3 regions of the Pseudonocardia sp. NPDC049154 genome follow, and region 3 is predicted to be linked to each of the others. Evidence: riboswitches for the same ligand, from Rfam matches in the RefSeq annotation. Region 3 holds a riboswitch; each other region holds the start of a gene.
What was found. A riboswitch is a leader RNA that binds a small molecule or an ion and turns the genes downstream of it on or off. The one in region 3 is predicted to bind S-adenosylmethionine.
Positions count from the first base shown of each region.

Region 1 (6,681 bases), on a different contig from region 3:
GGTGTCGTCGGCGCGCTCGACGTAGCGGCCGATCCAGTACAGCGACTCGGCGTTGCGGGCGAGCATCAGCCCAGCACCTCCGTCCGACGCAGCAGCTGCTCCTGGCGCATCCCGCCGAGCTCCTGGACCTGGCGGCCCTGCTGCTGTTGCTGCTGCTGTTGCTGCTGGCCGAGGGTCAGCTCGGGACCCTGCTCGGCGGCGGGGCCGCGGGCCGGGGCGGACGACGCGATCCCGCGCTCCCCCAGCTCCCGCTCGGCCTCGCTCGACCGGCTCGCCGCCAGCACCCAGGTGTCCTTGGAGCCGCCGCCCTGGCTGGAGTTCACCACGAGGCTGCCCTTCGGCAGGGCCACCCGGGTGAGGCCGCCCGGCAGGACGAAGACGTCCTCGCCGTCGTTGACCGCGAAGGGCCGCAGGTCGACGTGCCGCGGCACCAGCCGGTCGTCGACCTTCGTCGGGACCGTGGACAGCTGCACGACGGGCTGGGCGATCCACCCGCGGGGGTCGTCCCGGATCGCCTTGCGCGCCTTCTGCAGCTCCTTGGCCGTGGCGTTCGGGCCGAAGAGGATGCCGTAGCCGCCCGAGCCCTCGACCGGCTTGAGCACCAGCTCGTCGAGCTCGTCGAGGACGTGCCCGCGCTCCTCGTCCAGCCAGCACCGGAAGGTCGTGACGTTCGGGATGACCGGCTTCTCGTCGAGGTAGTACTTGATCATCTGCGGGACGTAGGTGTAGACGAGCTTGTCGTCGCCCACGCCGTTGCCCACCGCGTTGGCGATCACCACGTTGCCCGCGCGGGCGGCGTTCATGATCCCCGCGACACCCAGCACGCTCGTCGGCGTGAACTGCAGGGGATCGAGGAAGTCGTCGTCGATCCGCCGGTACACGACGTCGACCTGCTGCTCGCCCTCGGTCGTGCGCATGTAGAGGACGTTGTCGCGGCAGAACAGGTCCCGGCCCTCGACGAGCTCGACGCCCATCTGCCGGGCGAGCAGCGAGTGCTCGAAGTAGGCGGAGTTGTAGACGCCCGGGGTGAGCACGACGACCGTCGGGTCGGCGACGTTGGGCGCCGCGGCCGCGCGCAGGGCGTGCAGCAGGTGGGTCGAGTAGTCGGCGACCGCGCGGACCCGCTGGCGCGTGAACAGGTCGGGGAAGACCCGCGCCATGGTGCGCCGGTTCTCCATCACGTAGGACACGCCGGAGGGGTTGCGGAGGTTGTCCTCCAGCACCCGGAACGTGCCCTCCTGGTCGCGGACGAGGTCGATGCCGGCGACGTGGATGCGCACCCCGTTGGGCGGGTTCAGCAGGTGCGCGGCGCGCTTGAAGTGCTCGCAGCTGGTGATCAGCCGGCGCGGGAGCACGCCGTCGCGGACGATCTGCGCGTCGTTGTAGACGTCGGCGAGGAAGGCCTCGAGGGCCTTCACCCGCTGCACGATCCCGCGCTGCAGCCGGCTCCACTCGCTCGCGCTGATCACCCGCGGCACGATGTCCAGCGGGAACGGGCGCTCCTTGCCCGAGAGGCTGAACGTGATGCCCTGGTCCATGTACGCCCGGTCGAGCGCCTCCGAGCGCGCGGCCAGGTCGGCGGCGGCGGTCGGGGCGATCGCGTCGTGCAGGTGCCGGTACGGGGCGCGGACGCTGCCGTCGGCGTTGAACATCTCGTCGAACGCGTCGGGATTGGGCCGGTCCGGCTCCAGGTACCCGTCGAACAGGGCGGAGCCGTCCACGCGGCCGGCCCCGTTGGTCCCCGCACCGGCTGTGGCAGCGGCCCCGTCGTCCTGTGCGGGTTTCCCGCCCGCCCGTGCTGGTCTGCGGTCCACTGCTCGGCTCACGGGGGTCATCTTGACCGTTTCGCCTGGCCGGAGCCAGACGGAGCGGTGCTACGTCCGCGTTACGGACACGACCGGCCCCGATCCGTCGCGGAGCGGCGCGTTCCGCCCGCCGAGAGGGTGTTCGCGGTGCGATCCCGGGTCCGTGGGCCCGCGGAGCGCGGGCCCGTGCAGGGCCGTCCGCGCCGGGTTGTAGCATGGACGACCGAGTGCTCGGCGTGCTCGCTCGCATCGGTGGAGAACCGGTCGGGGTCGCCTGAGCCCCCCGATACGTACCAGCACCAGGAAGACTCGAGGCACACCAGCGTGGCGAACATCAAGTCCCAGATCAAGCGGGTCAAGACCAACGAGAAGCGCCGTCAGCGCAACAAGTCGGTCAAGTCGTCGGTCAAGACCGCGATCCGCAAGTTCCGCGAGGCCGCCGAGGCCGGCGAGACCGAGAAGGCCGTCGAACTGCAGCGCGCCGCCGCTCGCGCCCTCGACAAGGCCGCCAGCAAGGGCGTCATCCACAAGAACCAGGCCGCCAACCGCAAGTCGGCCATCGCCAGGCGCGTCGCCAAGATCGGCGCCTGAGTCCTCGGGCGCGGTCGCGCGCCCGGTGAAGCTCCCGGGTCCGCCCGGTCGAGCGTTCCCGTCGACGGCACTGTCCTTTCCCGTGGGGCAGTGCCGTCGACGTGTTCTCGGATGATGGCGAGGCTGTGGGCGTCATGGCTCCACGACGCGTCGGAGGGGCGCGGCTCCGGGTGACGTGTGTCAGCGGGTGCCGCGGGCGTCGACGACCGCGAGGACCGCGCGCTCCAGGGCGTAGGCGGGGTCGGCGGCCGCACCCTTGACGTCGGCGTTGACCTGCGCGGTCGCGGCGATCGCGGTCGCGAGGCCCGCCGGCCGCCAGGCCCGCACCTGCCCCTGCGCCTTGCGGATCTTCCAGGGCGGCATGCCGAGGCTGCCCGCCAGGCGGTTGGGATCGCCCCGGCCGGCCGCACCGACCTTGGCGAGGGTGCGCACGGCGTCGGCCAGTGCGTCGGCCACCAGGACCGGCGCGACCCCCAGCACGAGCGCCCAGCGCAACGCCTCCAACGCGCCCGCCCGGTCCCCCGCGACCGCCTTGTCCGCCACCGCGAAGCCCGACGACTCCGCCCGGCCCCGGTGATACCGGCGCACGGCCTGGCCGTCGACCTGCCCGCCCGTGTCGGAGACCAGCTGGTTCGTGGCCGAGGCCAGCTCCCGCAGGTCCGAGCCGACCGCCTCGAGCAGCACGCTCACGGCCTCGGCGGTGATCGAGCCGCCGGCCCGCCGAACCTCGGCGCGCACGAAGTCGGCGCGCTCCTCGGCGCGGGTCAGCCGGTCGCACTTGGTGACGGCCGCGCCGGCCTTCCGCAGGTCGTCGGCCAGCTGCTTGCCGCGGGCCCCGCCCGCGTGCACCGCGACCAGCACGATCCCGTCGGCCGGCTCGGCCACGTAGGCCATGATCGCGGCGACCAGGTCCTTGCCCGCCTCGTGCGCCCCCTGGATCACCACGACCCGGCCCTCCGCGAACAGCGAGGGGCTCAGGTGCCCGACCAGCTCGCCCGGGGTGAGCTCGGCGGGTCGGAACCGGCGGATGTCGGCCTCGGGGTCGACCGCCCGGGCGGCACGGAGGATCTCGCTCACGGCCCGCTCGACCAGCAGCTCCTCTTCTCCCACGATGAGCTGCACGGGGGCGGGCGGCTTCGTGGCCGGCATGGCCGGGCTCCTCTCGCACGCGTCGCGCGGTGCCGCGCACCGGGGCCCACCTGCCGGGTCCGCGAGCCATCGTCGCGCACGGCACCGACAGTCCGTGACACGGCTCCCAGATGGTGAGTCCGGCTGGCCCGGAGCGGGGCCGGTGCCGTAACGTGCCTGTCATCCGGATCAATCCGGCCGCCGCGCTCGCTCCACGCACGAAGCCTGCACGGCACAACTGCATATGGCTCATCCAGAGGGGCAGAGGGAACGGCCCGACGAAGCCCCGGCAACCGGCGTCGAACGACGATCCGCGCAGCGCACCGCTCGGTGCGCGCACGTCGACGAACCAGGTGCCAATTCCGGCCCGCGCCAGCGGGACAGATGAGGAGATCTGATGACTCTCACTGCAGACACCCCTGCCAGCACCACCCTCGACCTCGGCTCCGCCCGCGCGCTGTCCTGTCGCGAGTGCGGCCACCAGACGCCGCTCGCCGCGGAGTTCGCCTGTCCGCAGTGTTTCGGCCCGCTCGAGATCGCCTACGACTTCCCGCAGGTCACGCGGGAGTCGATCGAGTCCGGTCCCAAGTCGATCTGGCGCTACAAGGACCTCCTCCCCGTCCCGGCGAACGTCCAGTCCTTCCCGAACACCGAGCCCGGCTTCACCCGCTTGATCCAGGCGGACCGGCTCGCCGCCGAGCTCGGGCTCCGCAAGCTCTGGGTGAAGGACGACACCGGCAACCCCACCCACTCCTTCAAGGACCGGGTCGTGGCCGTCGCCCTCGCCGCCGCCCGCGAGCTGGGTTTCTCCGTCCTCTGCTGCCCCTCCACCGGCAACCTGGCCAACGCCGTCGCCGCGGCGGCCGCCCGCGCCGGCTGGGACTCGGTCGTGCTGATCCCCTCCTCGCTCGAGCAGGCGAAGATCACCACCACCGCGGTCTACGGCGGCACCCTGCTCGCCGTCGACGGCAACTACGACGACGTGAACCGCCTCGCCACCGAGCTCGCCGCGGAGCACGAGGAGTGGGCGTTCGTGAACGTGAACGTCCGCCCGTACTACGCCGAGGGCTCGAAGACCCTGGGCTACGAGGTCGCCGAGCAGCTCGGCTGGCGCCTGCCCGACCAGATCGTCGTCCCGGTCGCCTCCGGCTCGCAGCTGACCAAGGTCGACAAGGGCTTCGGCGAGTTCGTGAAGCTCGGGCTCGTCGACGAGAAGCCCTACAAGATCTTCGGTGCCCAGGCCACCGGCTGCTCGCCCGTCGCCTCGGCCTTCGAGGAGGGCCACGACTTCATCCAGCCGGTCCGGCCGGACACCATCGCCCGCTCGCTGGCGATCGGCAACCCCGCCGACGGCCCCTACGTCCTCGACTCCGTGCGCCGCACCGGCGGCGCCGTCGGCCACGTGACCGACGAGGAGGTCGTCGAGGGCATCCGGCTGCTCGCCCGCACCGAGGGCGTGTTCGCCGAGACCGCGGGCGGCGTCACCGTCGCGACCGCGAAGAAGCTCATCGAGGCCGGCACGATCGACCCCGACGCCGAGACCGTCCTGCTGATCACCGGCGACGGGCTGAAGACGCTCGACGCCGTGTCGGCCCACGCCCGCCCGACCGCCACGGTGCCGTCGACCAGCAAGGCCGTCCGCGAGGCGCTCGAGGGCCGCTGACCCGGCACGCCAGGACCACGACCGGGCCCGGAGGACATGTTCCTCCGGGCCCGTCGTCGTTCCGGAGGCCCGGCGCCGGTTACGGCGGCCCGCGCGGGAGCGCCGGGGGCCCGGGAGCGGGTCCCCGCGCGCGACGAGTTCGTCGTCGCGCGTGAAGGCCACGTCGCCCGACTGGTCGGTCCGTCGCACGACGGCCCCCGACGTCGTCAGGAGGTCCAGCAGGCCCGGGTTCGGGTGCCGGTAGGAGTTGCCCGCACCCACGCTGACCAGGGCGACCCGCGGCGCGACGGCCCGCAGGAAGTCCGGGCTGGTCGAGCGGGAGCCGTGGTGGGGCACCTTGAGCACCTCCGCCCGCAGGTCCGCGCCGCTGTGCAGGAGGTCGGCCTGGGCGTCGAGCTCCACGTCGCCGGCCAGCAGGATGCGGCCGGCCGGTGTGGTCGCGCGGAGCACCACGGACGTGTTGTTCACGGCGGTGCCGTCCTCGCCGTCGACGTACTCCGGCGCGCGGTCCGGGGCCAGGACGTCGAGCGTGAGGGCAGGCCAGGCGAGGCGCCGACCCGCGGTCAGCTCGAGGACGGGCGCGCCGACCTCCGCGGCCTGCTGCGCGATCCGACGCAGGGCCCCGGCCGGCTCGTGCGCCGGTCCCAGCGCGACCCCGCCTGCCGCCCGACCGCGCAGCGCGCCCGCGAGACCGCCCATGTGATCGGCGTGCAGGTGCGTGACCACCACGAGCGCCAGCGCGTCGACGCCGAGCCGGCGCAGACAGGCGTCCGTGGGGCCGTCGTCGGGGCCGACGTCGACGAGGACCGCCTGACCAGGAACGCCGGTGGCAAGGACGAGCGCGTCGCCCTGACCGACGTCGCAGGCGACCACCACCCAGTCCGGGGGTGGCCAGCCGGGGCGGATCACGCGGGTGGGCACCAGGACCAACGCCAGCCCGATCACAACCGCGAGGACGAGCAGCCGGGAGCGGCGGAACCGGAGGAGCACCACCAGCGCCAGCAGCACACCCGCGAGCAGGACGGCGCCGCCCACACCGGCGGGCCAGGGCAGCACCGCTCCGGGGATCGCCGCGGCGCGGTCGGCCACCAGCACGAGCCACGCGACCGCGGGCCCGGCGAGCCACGCGCACGCGGTGGCCAGCCCGGGCGCCGGCGGTGAGAGCACGGCGGCGAGCACACCGAGGACCGTCGCCGGCGCGACCGCCGGTACCACCAGCAGGTTCGCCAGCACGGTCACGAGGCCGAGCTGGCCGCTCAGACCGGCGATGAGTGGAGCCGTGGCGACGCACGCGGCCGCCGGGACCGCGAGCAGCTCGGCGGCACCCTGCGGCACACCGCGCCGCTGCAGCGCGGCGGACCATCCCGGGGCGATCAGGACGAGGGCCGCCGTGGCGAGGACGGACAGGGCGAACCCGATGTCGACCGCGAGCGCCGGATCGACGACCAGCAGCACCAGCACGGCCGCGGCCACCGCCGGGACCGCCGATCGGCC
Region 1 covers NZ_JBEZDN010000062.1:36,912-43,592, reverse strand. Annotated here, with positions in the region: gene AB0B41_RS25810 (alpha-E domain-containing protein) at 1-66, opposite strand, end outside; gene AB0B41_RS25805 (circularly permuted type 2 ATP-grasp protein) at 66-1,721, opposite strand; gene rpsT (30S ribosomal protein S20) at 2,130-2,396, shown strand; gene holA (DNA polymerase III subunit delta) at 2,577-3,545, opposite strand; SAM riboswitch class I at 3,771-3,915, shown strand; gene thrC (threonine synthase) at 3,922-5,187, shown strand; partial or broken gene AB0B41_RS25785 (ComEC/Rec2 family competence protein) at 5,527-6,681, opposite strand, start outside.
Region 1: linked by a shared signal. The riboswitch ahead of thrC (threonine synthase) and the one ahead of AB0B41_RS32140 (GNAT family N-acetyltransferase) in region 3 are both predicted to bind S-adenosylmethionine.

Region 2 (6,681 bases), on a different contig from region 3:
GTTCGTCGCCGCCGGCACGACGCCCGGCGGCCGCCCGGCCGAGGCGGACCTCGTCGCCGACGGGCTGCTCGGCGGTTACCGGGCCGCGCTCGGCTGGGGCCGGGGCGCCCTCGAGTTCGCCACCGATCTCCGACGACGACTGGTCCGGGCCGGCCGGCTCGAGGACGACCTGCGGATCTTCCCGGCCACGCGGATCATCCTCGGCGACAGCGAGGGCGAGGCGCGGGACAAGGCGCGCTGGTTCCGGGACAAGACCTGGAGCGACCGCCGAGTGCGGTCGGTCGTCGAGGCGATCTGGGGGCACGACCTGTCCGACCACCCGGTCGACGAGCCCCTCCCGGCCCACGACCCGGTCGTCGCGACGCAGACGATCACCCACGGCGTCGTCAACACCAGCGACCGGCCGCTGCGCACCGCGGCGGCGTGGCGGGAGCTGGCCGCGCAGCGCGGGTTCACGATGCGGGAGCTGGTGCTGCACCTCAACGACACCGTGGAGTTCGTGGGCACCCCGTCGGCGGTGGCCGACGAGCTGGCCCGGTACGTCCGCGCCGGGGCGATCGACGGGCTGAACCTGCAGGCGAACTCGGTGCCCGGCGGCTTCGACGAGGTCGTCGACCGGCTGGTCCCCGCCCTGCAGGACCGCGGCGTCTACCGCACGGAGTACGAGGGCACGACGCTGCGGGAGAACCTGGGGTTGCGGCCCGCGGTCGCGCGCCGGCACCGCGCGGTCCCCGCATGACCGCGGCCCCCTCGGCCGCACGTCCCCCCACGGTTCTGGCGGTCTGCCTCGCCACCGGGTTCACCACGCTGATCGACCAGGCGATCCTCACCGTCGCCGTCCCCGCGCTGCGGGCCGACCTGGGCGCGACCGGCAGCGAGATCCAGTGGGTCCTGGCGATCTACTCGCTGACCTTCGGCCTGGCGCTGATCCCCGCGGGCCGGCTCGGCGACGCCTACCGGGCGCGGCCGCCTGCTCGTCGGCGGGCTTGCCCTGTTCAGCGCGGCCAGCCTGGTCGGCGCGCTCGCGACCGCGCCCTGGGTCCTGATCCTGGCCAGGCTGCTGCAGGGGATCGGCGCGGGCACGGCCAACCCCCACCCTCGGCGGGAGATCGTCGCGTCAGCATCCGGCGCGCCGCTCGGTCTGGGGGACGACGGGCGGCGGCTCGTGCGGCAGCGGCGGGCCCACGGCCCTGCGGGCGCCCGACCGCCGGGGCCGCCTCGAACTGCAGGTACCGCGAGAAGATCCCCTCGGCGTGCCGGGCGGCGAAGTCGCGGCCCTCCGCGGACTCCCCGCCTGGAACAGGACCGGCTGGCCCTGCGGGCTGGGCGGGAGCTGCGGCCACGCCCGGCGTGCGCCGCGGACCACCGGGCTCAGCGCACCGGGCACGGACCACGCGTCGGAGCCGGGCACCGCGCCCTCCGGCCAGGCGGCCCACAGCGCCTCGACCGTCCCGAGATGCTCCTCGGCGTTGCGGTAGCGGTCGCTGTGCCCGACCTCGCCGCCGCGCCGGAAGTTCTCGCCGGTCCAGTCGTTGTCGGTGGTCACGACGTTCCAGCCGGCCCGTCCCCCGCTCAGCACGTCCACGGTCGCGAGCCGGCGGGCGAGGTCCACGGGATCGGTGAACGTCGTGTTGAGGGTCGCGACCAGGCCGATCCGCTCGGTCACGGCGGCGAGGTGCGCGAAGAGCACCAGCTGGTCGGGGCGACCGGTCACCGAATGGTCGGTGATCCGCCCCAGGTGCTCGCGCAGTCGCTGGCTGTCGCCGAGGAACAGGGTGCTGAACAGACCGCGCTCGGCGGTCTGCGCGAGCCGGCGCCAGGCGGCGAAGTCGTAGTACACGTCGTTGCGCTCGGCCTCGGACCAGACGTAGGCCGGGCCGAAGCCGAAGAAGCCGGCGAGGTGGAGACGGGCGTCCGGGCGGGCGTGGTGCGGAGCGGCCATGGAGCTCCTCTCAGGAGGCGTAGCGGCCGGCGGGACGCGGCAGGTCCAGCAGGTCGCGCAGGGTGCGTCCGGGTGCGGGGCGGCGGAGGTCGAGGGCCGGGAGGACCCCGGCGGCGAGGACGGGGAGGTCGCGGTCGAGCACCGCGGGAAGCAGCCGGACGGCGTCGACGTGCGGGGTGATCCGACGCAGCAGCGCGACGAGGTCCGCGGCCGGGCCGACGTGCCGCAACCGGGCGCCCGGCCGCCACCGCGTGCGCGCGTCCAGGGTGGCGACGAGGCCGGCGTCGAACGCGACCTCGACCTCGGCGAGCACCCGGGGCGCCCGGGCACGTGACGCGGCGGCGACCACGGCGTCCGCGGTCGGCGCGGCGACCGTCTCGACGTCGACCAGGTCCGGTGGGAGCGTCCCCACCGGGGCGAGCACGACGACCTGGCCCTGTGGGGGCCTGGGGACCAGCGCCGGGCCCCGGATGCCGAAGGTGCGCTCCCGGAAGTCGACGTGGTGCACCCGGTCGGCGTCGAGGAAGCGGCCGGTGGCCTCGTCGGCCACGATCGCGTCGTCCTGCCAGGAGTCTCAGAGCCGCCGGGCGGCGTCGACGACGTCGGCCGCCTCCGCGGCGAGCACCGACGGATCGGCCTGGTGCCGCACGCCGTGCGCCGCGGCGCGGGCGGCGGTCGCCTCCGTGCCCAGCAGCCAGCCGGCCCGGCCCCGCGAGCCGTGGTCGAGGCTGGAGAGCTGGTTCGAGACGTGGAACGGCTCCGCGTGGACCACGTGCCGTGCCGATCTACCAGACGACGTCCTTCCGGACGTCACGCCCGCCTCGCCCGCACGTCCGACCAGTACTTCTCGGCCACCCGCGGGTGCGAACGGAGCCAGCCCACCACGGCGTTCTCCCCGAACTGCGCGTGCAGGGGGTTGTCCGGGTCCTCGCTCACCCCGCGGACCTGCGCGGCCAGCTCGGCGGGCAGCTCCAGCGGCTCGACGACGGCGTCCAGCCGCGGGCCGAGGAAGAACGGCACCGAGAACCGGTCCACCCCCACCGGTGGGCTGACCACCCGGTGCCGGGTCGCTGTCAGGTAGCCCTGCGTCGCGATCTCCAGCATCTCGCCGATGTTGACCACGAACGTGCCGGGGATCGGGGTGGCGTCGATCCACCGCCCGTCCGGACCTTCGACCTGCAGCCCGCCCACCTCGTCCTGCTGCAGGAGGGCGAGGTAGCCGTAGTCCTTGTGCACGCCGACGCCCTGGTCGGAGTCCGGGTCCGGGCGCCCCACGGCAGCGCCGTGGGCCACTGGTTCGGCCCGATCAGCCGCACCCAGTCCGGGTCCCCCGGCCGCTGCTCCACCGGCGCTCGGGCCCGACGTCGATCTGCTCGCGCCAGTCCGCGGTGCCGCTGGTGTGCTCGGTACCGGTGCGGGTGTAGCCGCGGAACTAGGGCGAGTGGACGTTCTCGATCTCCAGCCGCTGCTCCACGGGCAGCGCGAAAAAACGCCGGGCCAACGTGTCGATGCCGCCCGTCACCTCGGCGGGGACACCGTGCCCGGTCACGTAGGAGAAGCCGACCTCGCGGGCGGCGGCGCGCAGTTCGGCCCGGAGCGGGCGCGCTCCTCCGGTTCGGCGCGGAAGCGGGAGAGGTCGACCACGGGCAGCGTGTCGACGGCGGGTCCGGTCATCCGGTCCCTCGGCTGGTCCGGGCCGCCGACGGCCGCCACCGGTCGGGGCGGCGGCCGTCGGAGGCGACTACGTCGGTCCTGCGGGTCCTGGTGCGCCGTCAGCCCGGCGTGCGCGACGGGGCGGTGCGCGCCACCGCGAGCCGGTGGGCCGCCTCGGCCGCGATCAGTTCCCCGTCGGCGGTGGCGTCGCCGGTGGCGCGCCGGCGGTGCTGCTCGACCAGCGCCTCGAGCGACGCGAGCAGTCGGTCGCCGAGGTCGGGACGACGGTCGAGGGCCGCCGGCTCGGTCGGATCGGTGGGATCGGGAGGAACGGGTACGGACATGGCTGTGCTCCGGGAGGACGCAGGATCGGGGACGACGGGGCGTCCGCGGCCGGCGGTCGCCGGCGGGCGGGCGCGGTGGTCGTCACCGACAAAGGGCGGCCTCGGTGCGGCAGAAGTCGACGTGCCGGCGCCGGGACCAGATCTCCTGGCTCCTCGTGCGCACGGCTCCCCCATCCCTCCCGGCGGAAGCACCGGCACCGTTCGGTGCGGTTGCTGCGGCGTCGTCGAGCCGGGTCTCTCGGCCGCTCAGGATGGACAACCTGCACTCAACCCGTCACCCGTTCCGATTGTCAAGCGCGTGAACGTGCAGGTGCCACGGCCACCACACCCCCACTGAACAGGCGAAACGTCCGGACATCCCGCTCCGCCGTCCACCTGGCGGCACCGCGGGGCGGTGTCCTCCGACCATGATCGGCGGCCGGGAGGAACTCGATCGACACCCCGCCACCGGGCGGCGACGCTGTTCGGTGTGCCGACGAGCGATGTGTGGGACGTTGCGACTGCGGAGCGCTACGACGAGGTCAACGCCGACAGGTTCGCCCCGGAGGTGCTCCACCCCGCCGTCGCGTTCCTGGCCCGCCTCGCCGGGCCCGGACCCGCCCTGGAGTTCGCCGTCGGGACCGGGCGCGTCGCGATCCCGCTCGCCGCCCGCGGCGTGCCCGTCACCGGCATCGAGCTCTCGGAACCGATGCTGACCCGGCTGCGCGGCAAGGTGGACGCCGAGACGCTGCCGGTCGTCGTCGGGGACATGGCCACGACCACCGTCCCGGGGTGGTTCTCGCTCGTCTACCTGGTCTGGAACAGCATCGCCAACCTGTGCACGCAGGACGAGCAGGTGACCTGCTTCCGCAACGCCGCCCGGCACCTCGGCCCGGGCGGGCGGTTCGTCGTCGAACTGTGGGTGCCCCCGCTGCGCCGACTGCCACCGGGCCAGCTGGCGGTCCCCTTCGACGTCGGCGACGGGCATGTCGGCGTCGACACCTACGACCTCGTCGGTCAGCACACCGTCTCGCACCACTACCGGCGCGACGCCGACGGGACGGTGACCTACCGCGCCGGGAACTTCCGCTACATCTGGCCGTCGGAGTGCGACCTCATGGCCCGCCTGGCCGGGCTCGACCTGGAGGAACGGTTCGCGGACTGGGACCGCACCCCCTTCACCTCCGACAGCGAGGGCCACGTGTCGGTCTGGCGCAAGCCGCCCGGCCGAACGATTCCGACGTGACCGGCACGACCCCCGCGACCAGCGTCGTGACGCATCGCAGGCTCCGCGTCGCCGGCAGCGCTCCCCGTCTCAGGCCGACCGCAGCAGCCGCCGGGCCAGGGTGTCGAGCAGGTAACCCAGCACACCGATGACCAGGATGACGGCCATGACCTTGTCGTACGCGAGCTGGTCGCGGGAGTTGAGGATCTCGTAGCCGAGCCCGGAGGTGACGCCGAGCATCTCCGCGGGCACCAGGACGACCCAGGCGAGGCCGAGGGCGAGCCGCAGCCCGGTGAGCAGGTGCGGGCGCACGGTCGGCAGCACGACGGTGGTGAGCACCTCACCGCGGGTCGCGCCGAGCGAGCGCACGGCGAGGACGTGGCCCGGGTCGACCGACCGCACGCCGGCGACGGTGTTGAGCACCACCGGCCACACCGCGGCCGCCGCGACCAGGAACACGACGGGCCGGTGCCCGATCCCGAACACCCCGATCGCGACCGGGGCCCAGGACAAGGGCGAGATCATCCGGAGGAACTGGAAGACCGGGCGGGTGGCCTCGTCGACCCTGGTGGACGACCCCACCGCGAGCCCGACGGCGACGCCGAGGACCGCGGCGACGAGCAGGCCTCCGAGCAGCCGGCGCAGGCTGGTGAGCACGTCGTCGAGCAGGACACCGCTCGTGGCCAGGTCGACCAGGGCGGGCAGTGACCGTTGCGGCGCGAACGCCGCGAGCAGGTTCGGCGGGGCGACGAGCACGGTGGTGACGAACCACCACAGCACGACCGCGACCACGACCCCGGCGAGCGGGACCGCGAACCGCGGGGGCGTGCGCTGCTCGGGGGCCGGACGGGTCGAGAGCAAGGTCATACCGGAGACACCTCTTCGGTCCGGGTGAGCGAGGGCGGCAGGCCGAACGCGGGGGGCCCGCCGAGGGCGTCGATGCTGCGGCGCACGAAGCGCTCGTCGGTCAGCTCGGCGTGCGCCGTGGCCGCGTCGATCCGGTCGAGAAAGCCGCGGTCGCCGTCGACGACGGTCTCGCGCATGGCCCCGACCAGCGCCTCGGTGTAGGAGGGGAAGGGGTACGGGGCGAACCCGATCCGCTCCCCCGCCCAGTCCGGGTGCCGCAGCGTCGCGGCGTGGTCGGCCTGCGGGTAGGTCAGCGCGCGGGTGATCGCGGGCAGCGGCTGGGGCAGGTAGCGGTCGGCGGACAGCAGGCCGGCGGTGTCCTTGCGGTGCGCGCCGATCCACTGCTGGGCGGAAGTCACGCCGTCCGTCACGGCCTGCACTGCCTCCGGCGCCTCGTCGATCAGGTCCTGGCGGACCATGACGACGCAGCACGCGTGGTCGCGCCAGGCGTCGCCGACGAACCGGGCGATCCGCCCGACCTTGCGGATCTCCGCGGCGGCGTTGAACGGGTCCGCCACGATGTAGCCGGAGACCGCGCCGGTGCTCAGCGCGGGAAGCATGTCGGCGGGGCTCATCACCACGAGCTGCACCGTCCCGGCCTCGGCCGACGGGTCCTCGCGCACCACCGCCCG
Region 2 covers NZ_JBEZDN010000002.1:142,013-148,693, reverse strand. Annotated here, with positions in the region: gene AB0B41_RS02520 (hypothetical protein) at 1-739, shown strand, start outside; partial or broken gene AB0B41_RS02515 (MFS transporter) at 736-957, shown strand; gene AB0B41_RS02510 (LLM class flavin-dependent oxidoreductase) at 1,118-1,942, opposite strand; gene AB0B41_RS02505 (hypothetical protein) at 1,953-2,492, opposite strand; gene AB0B41_RS02500 (hypothetical protein) at 2,517-2,714, opposite strand; gene AB0B41_RS02495 (2OG-Fe(II) oxygenase family protein) at 2,753-3,217, opposite strand; gene AB0B41_RS02490 (hypothetical protein) at 3,375-3,491, opposite strand; gene AB0B41_RS02485 (hypothetical protein) at 3,488-3,616, opposite strand; gene AB0B41_RS02480 (hypothetical protein) at 3,715-3,939, opposite strand; SAM riboswitch class I at 4,107-4,197, opposite strand; gene AB0B41_RS02475 (class I SAM-dependent methyltransferase) at 4,409-5,164, shown strand; gene AB0B41_RS02470 (ABC transporter permease) at 5,234-6,010, opposite strand; gene AB0B41_RS02465 (ABC transporter substrate-binding protein) at 6,007-6,681, opposite strand, start outside.
Region 2: linked by a shared signal. The riboswitch ahead of AB0B41_RS02480 (hypothetical protein) and the one ahead of AB0B41_RS32140 (GNAT family N-acetyltransferase) in region 3 are both predicted to bind S-adenosylmethionine.

Region 3 (6,681 bases):
CGAGGTAGTAGTCGCCGACGTTCTGGTAGTACTGGATCGTCGCCGGCGCGAGGCCCGCCTTCTCGTTCTCCGCGTTCCAGCCGACCAGGATCTGCTCCTGGTTCGTCCCCGAGCCCACGCCGATGGTCAGCCCCGAGATGTCGGCCGGCTTCTCGATCCGCTGCACCTTCCCGGCGTTCGTCGCCTCGAAGGACACCGTGTCCACGCGGTAGGTGGCGAAGTCGTACTTGTCCTTGCGCTCCTCGGTCACCGTGATGTTCGAGAAGCCGGCGTCGTACTGCCCGGACTCGACGGCGAGGAAGAGGTTCTCCCACGAGGTCGGCTGCAGGTCGAGCTGCAGGCCGAGGGTGTCGGCGACGAGCTGTGCGAGGTCGGGCTCGACGCCGATGACCGTGCGGTCGTCGTCGGCGCGGAAGGACAGCGGCGGGTTCCCGCTGCCGGTGGTGCCCACGACGAGGGTGCCGCGGTCGCGGATCGCCTGCGGCACCTTCGCGGCGATGGCGTCGACCTTCTCGGCCCGCACCCGGTTCTGCTCGGGGCTGGTGTTGACGGTGGCGCCGCCGGCCGACGGCGGGGCCGCGGCCTGGTCGGGGTCCGGCCCGGAGCAGGCCACGGCCGCCAGCACCGGGACGAGGAGGGCGACGGCGGTGAGCCGCAGGTGGCGAAGCGGCCGGGGGATGCGGGACATGGGGTTCCTTCGGTCGGGTGGGGCGCGCCGGATCAGCGCAGGACGGCGCCGAGGAAGGCGCGGGTACGGGGTTCGCGGGGGTCGTCGAGGACCTGGGCGGGCGTTCCCTGCTCGACGACGCGGCCCTCGTCGAGGAACACCACGGTGTCGGCGGCCTCGCGGGCGAAGCCGATCTCGTGGGTGACGACGACCATCGTGGTGCCGCTGCGGGCGAGGTCGCGCATGACGTCGAGGACCTCCCCGACCAGCTCGGGGTCCAGCGCCGAGGTGGGCTCGTCGAACAGCAGGAGCTTGGGTCGCAGCGCGAGCGCCCTGGCGATCGCGACGCGCTGCTGCTGGCCGCCGGAGAGCCGGCGCGGGTACTCGTCCACCTTGTCGACGAGCCCGACGCGGTCGAGCAGCTCGCGGGCCTCGGTGAGCACGGTCGCCCGGTCCCGGCCCTGCGCGGAGATCGGCGCCTCGGCGACGTTGTCGAGCACGGTGAGGTGCGGGAACAGGTTGAAGTTCTGGAACACGAAGCCGATGTGGCTGCGCTGGCGCAGGATCTGCCGCTCGGGCAGCTCGTGCAGCTTGCGGCCCGAGCGCCGGTACCCGATCAGCTCGCCGTCGACCCGGACGAACCCGCGGTCGACCTTCTCCAGGTGGTTGATGGTGCGCAGCAGCGTGGACTTGCCGGAGCCGGACGGCCCGAGCACCACCGTGACCTCGCCGGGCCGGACCGTGAGGTCGACCCCGCGCAGCACCTCGATCCCGCCGAAGCTCTTGTGCACGCCCCGCAGGTCGACCATCGGCGCGGCGCTCACGCCGTCACCTCCCGGCGGAACCTCGCGAGCGTGGCCCGCAGCCGCTGCAGCGGCGTCGGCGGCAGCACGCGCAGCGCACCCTTGGCGTAGTGCCGCTCCACGTAGAACTGCCCGATCGACAGCACGGTGGTCAGCACCAGGTACCAGACCGCCGCGACCAGCAGCATCGGGATCACGCGGCCGGTCCGGGTGTAGATCACCTGCACCTGGTAGAAGAGCTCGGACAACGCCATGATGTAGACCACCGACGTGCCCTTGACCAGGCCGATCAGCTCGTTCGCCGCCGTCGGGACGATGGTGCGCATGGCCTGCGGGAGCTGGATGCGGCGGAACCGGCGCCAGCGCGGGATGCCCAGCGCGGCGGCGGCCTCGAGCTGGCCCTGGTCGATGCCGAGGAAGCCGGAGCGCACGACCTCCGCGGCGTAGGCGGCCTGGTGCAGCGCGAGCCCCAGCACCGCGGCGGTGACCGGGCCGACCAGGTCCATCGTGCCGATCTCGAAGAGGGCCGGACCGAACGGCACGCCGAACGAGATCGCCTCGTAGAGCAGCGCGAGGTTGTACCAGAACAGCAGCTGCAGGATCAGCGGGACGGACCGGAAGATCCAGATGTAGGTCCAGCTCACCGCCCGCAGCAGCGGGTTCGGCGACAGCCGCATGACCGCGAGGACCGTCCCGAGCACGAAGCCGACCACGATGCCGAGCACCGTCAGCTGCAGGGTCAGCAGCACCGCGCGGATGATCGACGGCGCGAAGAGGTACTGCCCGACGGTCGCCCAGTCCCACGCCGGGTTGGTCACCAGGGCGTGCAGCGCCATCGCCACCAGCACGGCGACCGCGGCGGTCGCCACCCAGCGCCACGGGTGGCGGGCCTGGACGATCGTGAGGTCGGCGTCGTCGTCCGGGCCCTCGTCGCGGGCGGGCGGGGCGTGCGCGGTGGCGAGCTCACTCATCACGGTCTCCGGTCAGGTGCTTCTCGAAGGGGTGCGCGCCGACCTCCTCGGGAGGGAGGGAGCGGTCGTACAGCGGGGTGTAGCCGGTGGCCAGGTACAGCTGCTGCGCCTCCGGTTGGCGCGGGCCGGTGGTCAGGTAGATCCGGCCGTAGCCGCGCGCCGCGATCTCGGTCTCGAGCTCCGCCAGCACCCGCCGGGCCAGGCCGCGCCGGCGGTGCGCGGAGTCCGTCCAGATCCGCTTGAGCTCGGCGGTGTTCGCGTCCCACCGGCGGAAGGCGCCGCCCGCGACGGGCACGCCCTCCTCCAGCAGCAGGATCAGCCCGCCGTCCGGCGGCGCGAACCGGGCGCGCTCGCGCCGCGTCTCCTCCGCGAGGTCACCGAGGGTGTGGCGGTACCGCGTCCAGTACTCGTGGTCGAGCTCGACGAGCATCGGCAGGACGAGCGGATCGGTGTAGTCGACCCGCCGGATCTCCAGCGGGACGGTCACCGCGCGCCTCCGGCGCGGGCACATCGGTACGGACAGGCAGGCATGAGCGACCCCCCGGCCGGTGTGCGCAGGGCACACCGGGACGCTGTGGACGGACGGTCCGCGCGAGGGCGCGGCCGTGAACGCGGCGGTGGGTCAGCGACAGAGCGCGGTGTGCGTGCGGCAGAGGTCGACGTGCCGGCGGCGCGTCCACCAGCAGCGCAGCTGCCGGCGCGCGGGCACCCGCAGCACTCGGCTCGACATACCGCTCCCATCGGTCCCGGCGGTAGCACCCTGCGCCGTGGGGCGCGGGTTGCTGCGGCGTCGTCGAGCCGGGTCTCTCGGCCGCTCTGGATGGACTCCCCGCACTCAACCCGTCACCCGAACCGGTTGTCAAGAGCATGAACGCGCAACTGTCGCTCCCGCCACACACCGGACCTCCGGGACGGCGTGGAGCCCCACCGCGCCGCCCGGCGCCGCGGTCCCCGGCGGAGCACTGTCGGATCGCACAAAGGACGGGGTGGGGCGGCCCGCGCGTTCGTGCTCGCGGTGCCTGCCGGAGGCGGGACCGGGCACGGAAGGTATGACGCGTCCCACACCACCCCCTGCGAGGTGCCCGTGCGCGCTACCGCCCGATCCCGTCCGCGCAAGTCCGGCCGCAGACCGCACCCGGTCGACGAGGTGCTGCCCGCCGGCAAGCTCGCCGTCTACGGCGTCCAGCACGTGCTCGCCTTCTACGCCGGCGCGGTCATCGTGCCGATCCTGCTGGCCGGCGCGATCGGCCTGTCGGAGCGCGAGCTCATCCACCTGATCAACGCCGACCTCTTCACCTGCGGCATCGCGTCGATCATCCAGTCCGTGGGGTTCTGGAAGGTCGGCGTCCGGCTGCCGCTGCTGCAGGGCGTCACGTTCACCGCGGTGTCGCCGATGATCGCGATCGGGCTCGCGGCGGGCGGCGGCACCGACGGCCTGCTGGTGATCTACGGCGCCGTGATCGTCGCCGGCCTGTTCACCTTCCTCATCGCCCCCTGGTTCAGCAAGCTGATCCGCTTCTTCCCGCCGGTCGTCACCGGCACCGTCATCACGATCATCGGCCTCGCGCTGCTGCCGGTCGCCGCGCAGGACGCCGTCGGCGGCGGCTCCGCGCCCGATCCCACCAGCGCCCGCAACCTGGCCTACGCCCTCGGCACGCTCGCCGTCATCGTCGTGATCCAGCGGGTGTTCCGCGGGTTCACCGCCACCGTCGCCGTGCTGATCGGGCTGGTCCTGGGCACGGGCGTGGCCTGGCTGCTGGGCGACGCGTCGTTCGCGGCCGTCGGCGAGTCCTCCTGGTTCGGCGTGACCACGCCCTTCTACTTCGGCTGGCCGAAGTTCGCCGGCGCCGCGATCGTCTCGATGATCGTCGTCATGCTGATCACGGCGGTCGAGACCACCGGCGACGTCTTCGCCACCGGCGAGATCGTGGACAAGCGGGTCGGCCGCGAGGACATCGCCCGGGCGCTGCGGGCCGACGGCCTGGCCACCACCATCGGCGGCGTCCTCAACTCCTTCCCGTACACGTGCTTCGCCGAGAACGTCGGGCTGGTCCGCCTGACCCGCGTCAAGAGCCGGTACGTCGTCGCCGCCGCGGGCGCGTTCATGATCCTCATCGGGCTGATCCCCAAGGCCGGCGCGGTCGTCGCGGGCATCCCGCACCCGGTGCTCGGCGGCGCGGCCCTGGCGATGTTCGCGACCGTCGCCGTCGTCGGCATCCAGACGCTGTCCCGGGTGGACTTCCACGACCACCGCAACGTCGTGATCGTCGGGACGAGCCTGGGCCTGGCGATGTTCGTGACCGCGCAGCCCGACGTCGCGAAGGCCCTGCCGCCCTGGGCGCAGATCGTGTTCGGCTCCGGCATCACCCTCGGCAGCATCACGGCGATCCTGCTCAACCTGGTGTTCCACCATGTCGGCAAGGACTTCGGCCCCGCCGTCGCCGGCGCGCCGGGCACCCCGACGATCCGGCTCGACCAGGTCAACCGCATGAGCCGCGACGAGTTCGCCGCCGCCTTCGGCCGGCTGTTCCAGGGCCCGACGGACGTCGTCGGCCGGGCGTACGACCGCAAGCCGTTCGCCGACACGACGGCCCTGCGCACCGCGTTCCAGGAGGCGTTGTTCGCGGCGCCGCGCGAGGAGCAGCGCGCGCTCATGGCCGTCTACCCCGACCTCGGCGGCGACCGCGTGGCCGACGGCGACGAGGGCGACGACTCCCGCGAGGACCAGGCGTCGGCCGGCCTGACCCGGCTCTCCGACGACGACCGCACCGAGTTCGCCGAGCTGGCCGCGGCCTATCGGGAGCGCTTCGGGATCCCGCTGATCGTCTGCGTCCGCGAGCACCCGGACCGCGAGGCGATCCTGCGCGAGGGCCGGCGCCGGCTGGGCAACTCCCCCGCCCAGGAGCACGCGGCCGCGCTGATCGAGATCGCCAAGGTGGCCAACCGCCGCTTCGAGGACCTGGTCGCCGAGGCCAACCCGATCGCGGCGGCGCGGGCCGGGGCCTTCGGGTCGGGCGCCCGATGACGGCCGTCGCCCTGACCGTCGCGGCCTTCGACGACCTGCCCGCCACCCGCGCCGAGGAGCTGCTCCGCGAGGTCTGCTCGGCCCCGCGGTGGGCACGGCAGGTCGTCGCTGGCCGGCCCTACGGCCGCCTCGCCGCGCTGCAGCGTGCGGCCGCGGCGGCGCTCACCGAGGACGACCTCGACGCCGCCCTGGCCGGCCACCCGCGCATCGGCGACCGGTCCGCGCAGGGCACGGCCCGCCGGGAGCAGGGCGCGGTCGCCGCGGCGCCGGCGCAGGTCCTGGACGCGCTGGCCGAGGGCAACCGGGCCTACGAGGAGCGCTTCGGGCACGTCTACCTGGTCTGCGCCAGCGGCCGGGACGCCGAGGACCTGCTCGCCACCCTGCGGGCGCGGCTGCGCAACGACCCTGCGACCGAGCGCCGCGTGGCGCTCGCGGAGCTGGCCGCGATCAACCGGCTGCGGCTGGGGCGGGTGTTCGGGGCATGACGCTCTCCACCCACGTCCTCGACGCGACGACGGGCACCCCCGCCGCCGGCATGACCGTCGTGCTGCGCACGGAAGGCCGCGAACGCGACCGGCTGACCACCGACGCCGACGGCCGGGGCCGGTTCACCGAGCCCGGCCCCGGCGTCCACACCCTGACCTTCGCCACGGGCGACCGGTCCGACTTCTATCCCGAGGTCACGGTGACCTTCACCGTGACCGACCCGGGGCGGCACCACCACGTACCGCTGCTGCTGTCCCCGTTCGCCTACTCGACCTACCGCGGGAGCTAGACATGGGAATCAGGCTGGGTGCCAACGACTACGGCAAGGCGGAGAACCGGGTCGTCCGGATCTACCGCGACTCGCCGCGGCACGAGATCCGCGACGTCACCGTGACGACCGCGCTGCGGGGCGACTTCACCGACGCGCACCTGCGGGGCGACCAGTCCCGGGTGCTGCCGACCGACACGCAGAAGAACACCTGCTACGCGTACGCCAAGGAGAAGGGCCTGCGCGAGATCGAGGACTATGCGCTCACGCTGGCGCGGCACTTCGTCGCCGACGTGGAGCCCGTGTCCGGGGCGCGGATCGCCGTCGACGAGCACACCTGGGAGCGGGTGCCGGTCGACGGGCGCGGGCACGACCACACGTGGGTGCGCCGCGAGTCGGAGATCCGGACGACGGTCGTGGAGGTCTCCGGCGACGGCGAGCGCGTGGTCTCCGGGCTGCGG
Region 3 covers NZ_JBEZDN010000098.1:15,188-21,868, forward strand. Annotated here, with positions in the region: gene AB0B41_RS32125 (ABC transporter substrate-binding protein) at 1-688, opposite strand, end outside; gene AB0B41_RS32130 (amino acid ABC transporter ATP-binding protein) at 721-1,476, opposite strand; gene AB0B41_RS32135 (amino acid ABC transporter permease) at 1,488-2,441, opposite strand; gene AB0B41_RS32140 (GNAT family N-acetyltransferase) at 2,434-2,928, opposite strand; SAM riboswitch class I at 3,176-3,268, opposite strand; gene uraD (2-oxo-4-hydroxy-4-carboxy-5-ureidoimidazoline decarboxylase) at 3,526-5,466, shown strand; gene uraD (2-oxo-4-hydroxy-4-carboxy-5-ureidoimidazoline decarboxylase) at 5,463-5,951, shown strand; gene AB0B41_RS32155 (hydroxyisourate hydrolase) at 5,948-6,241, shown strand; gene pucL (factor-independent urate hydroxylase) at 6,244-6,681, shown strand, end outside.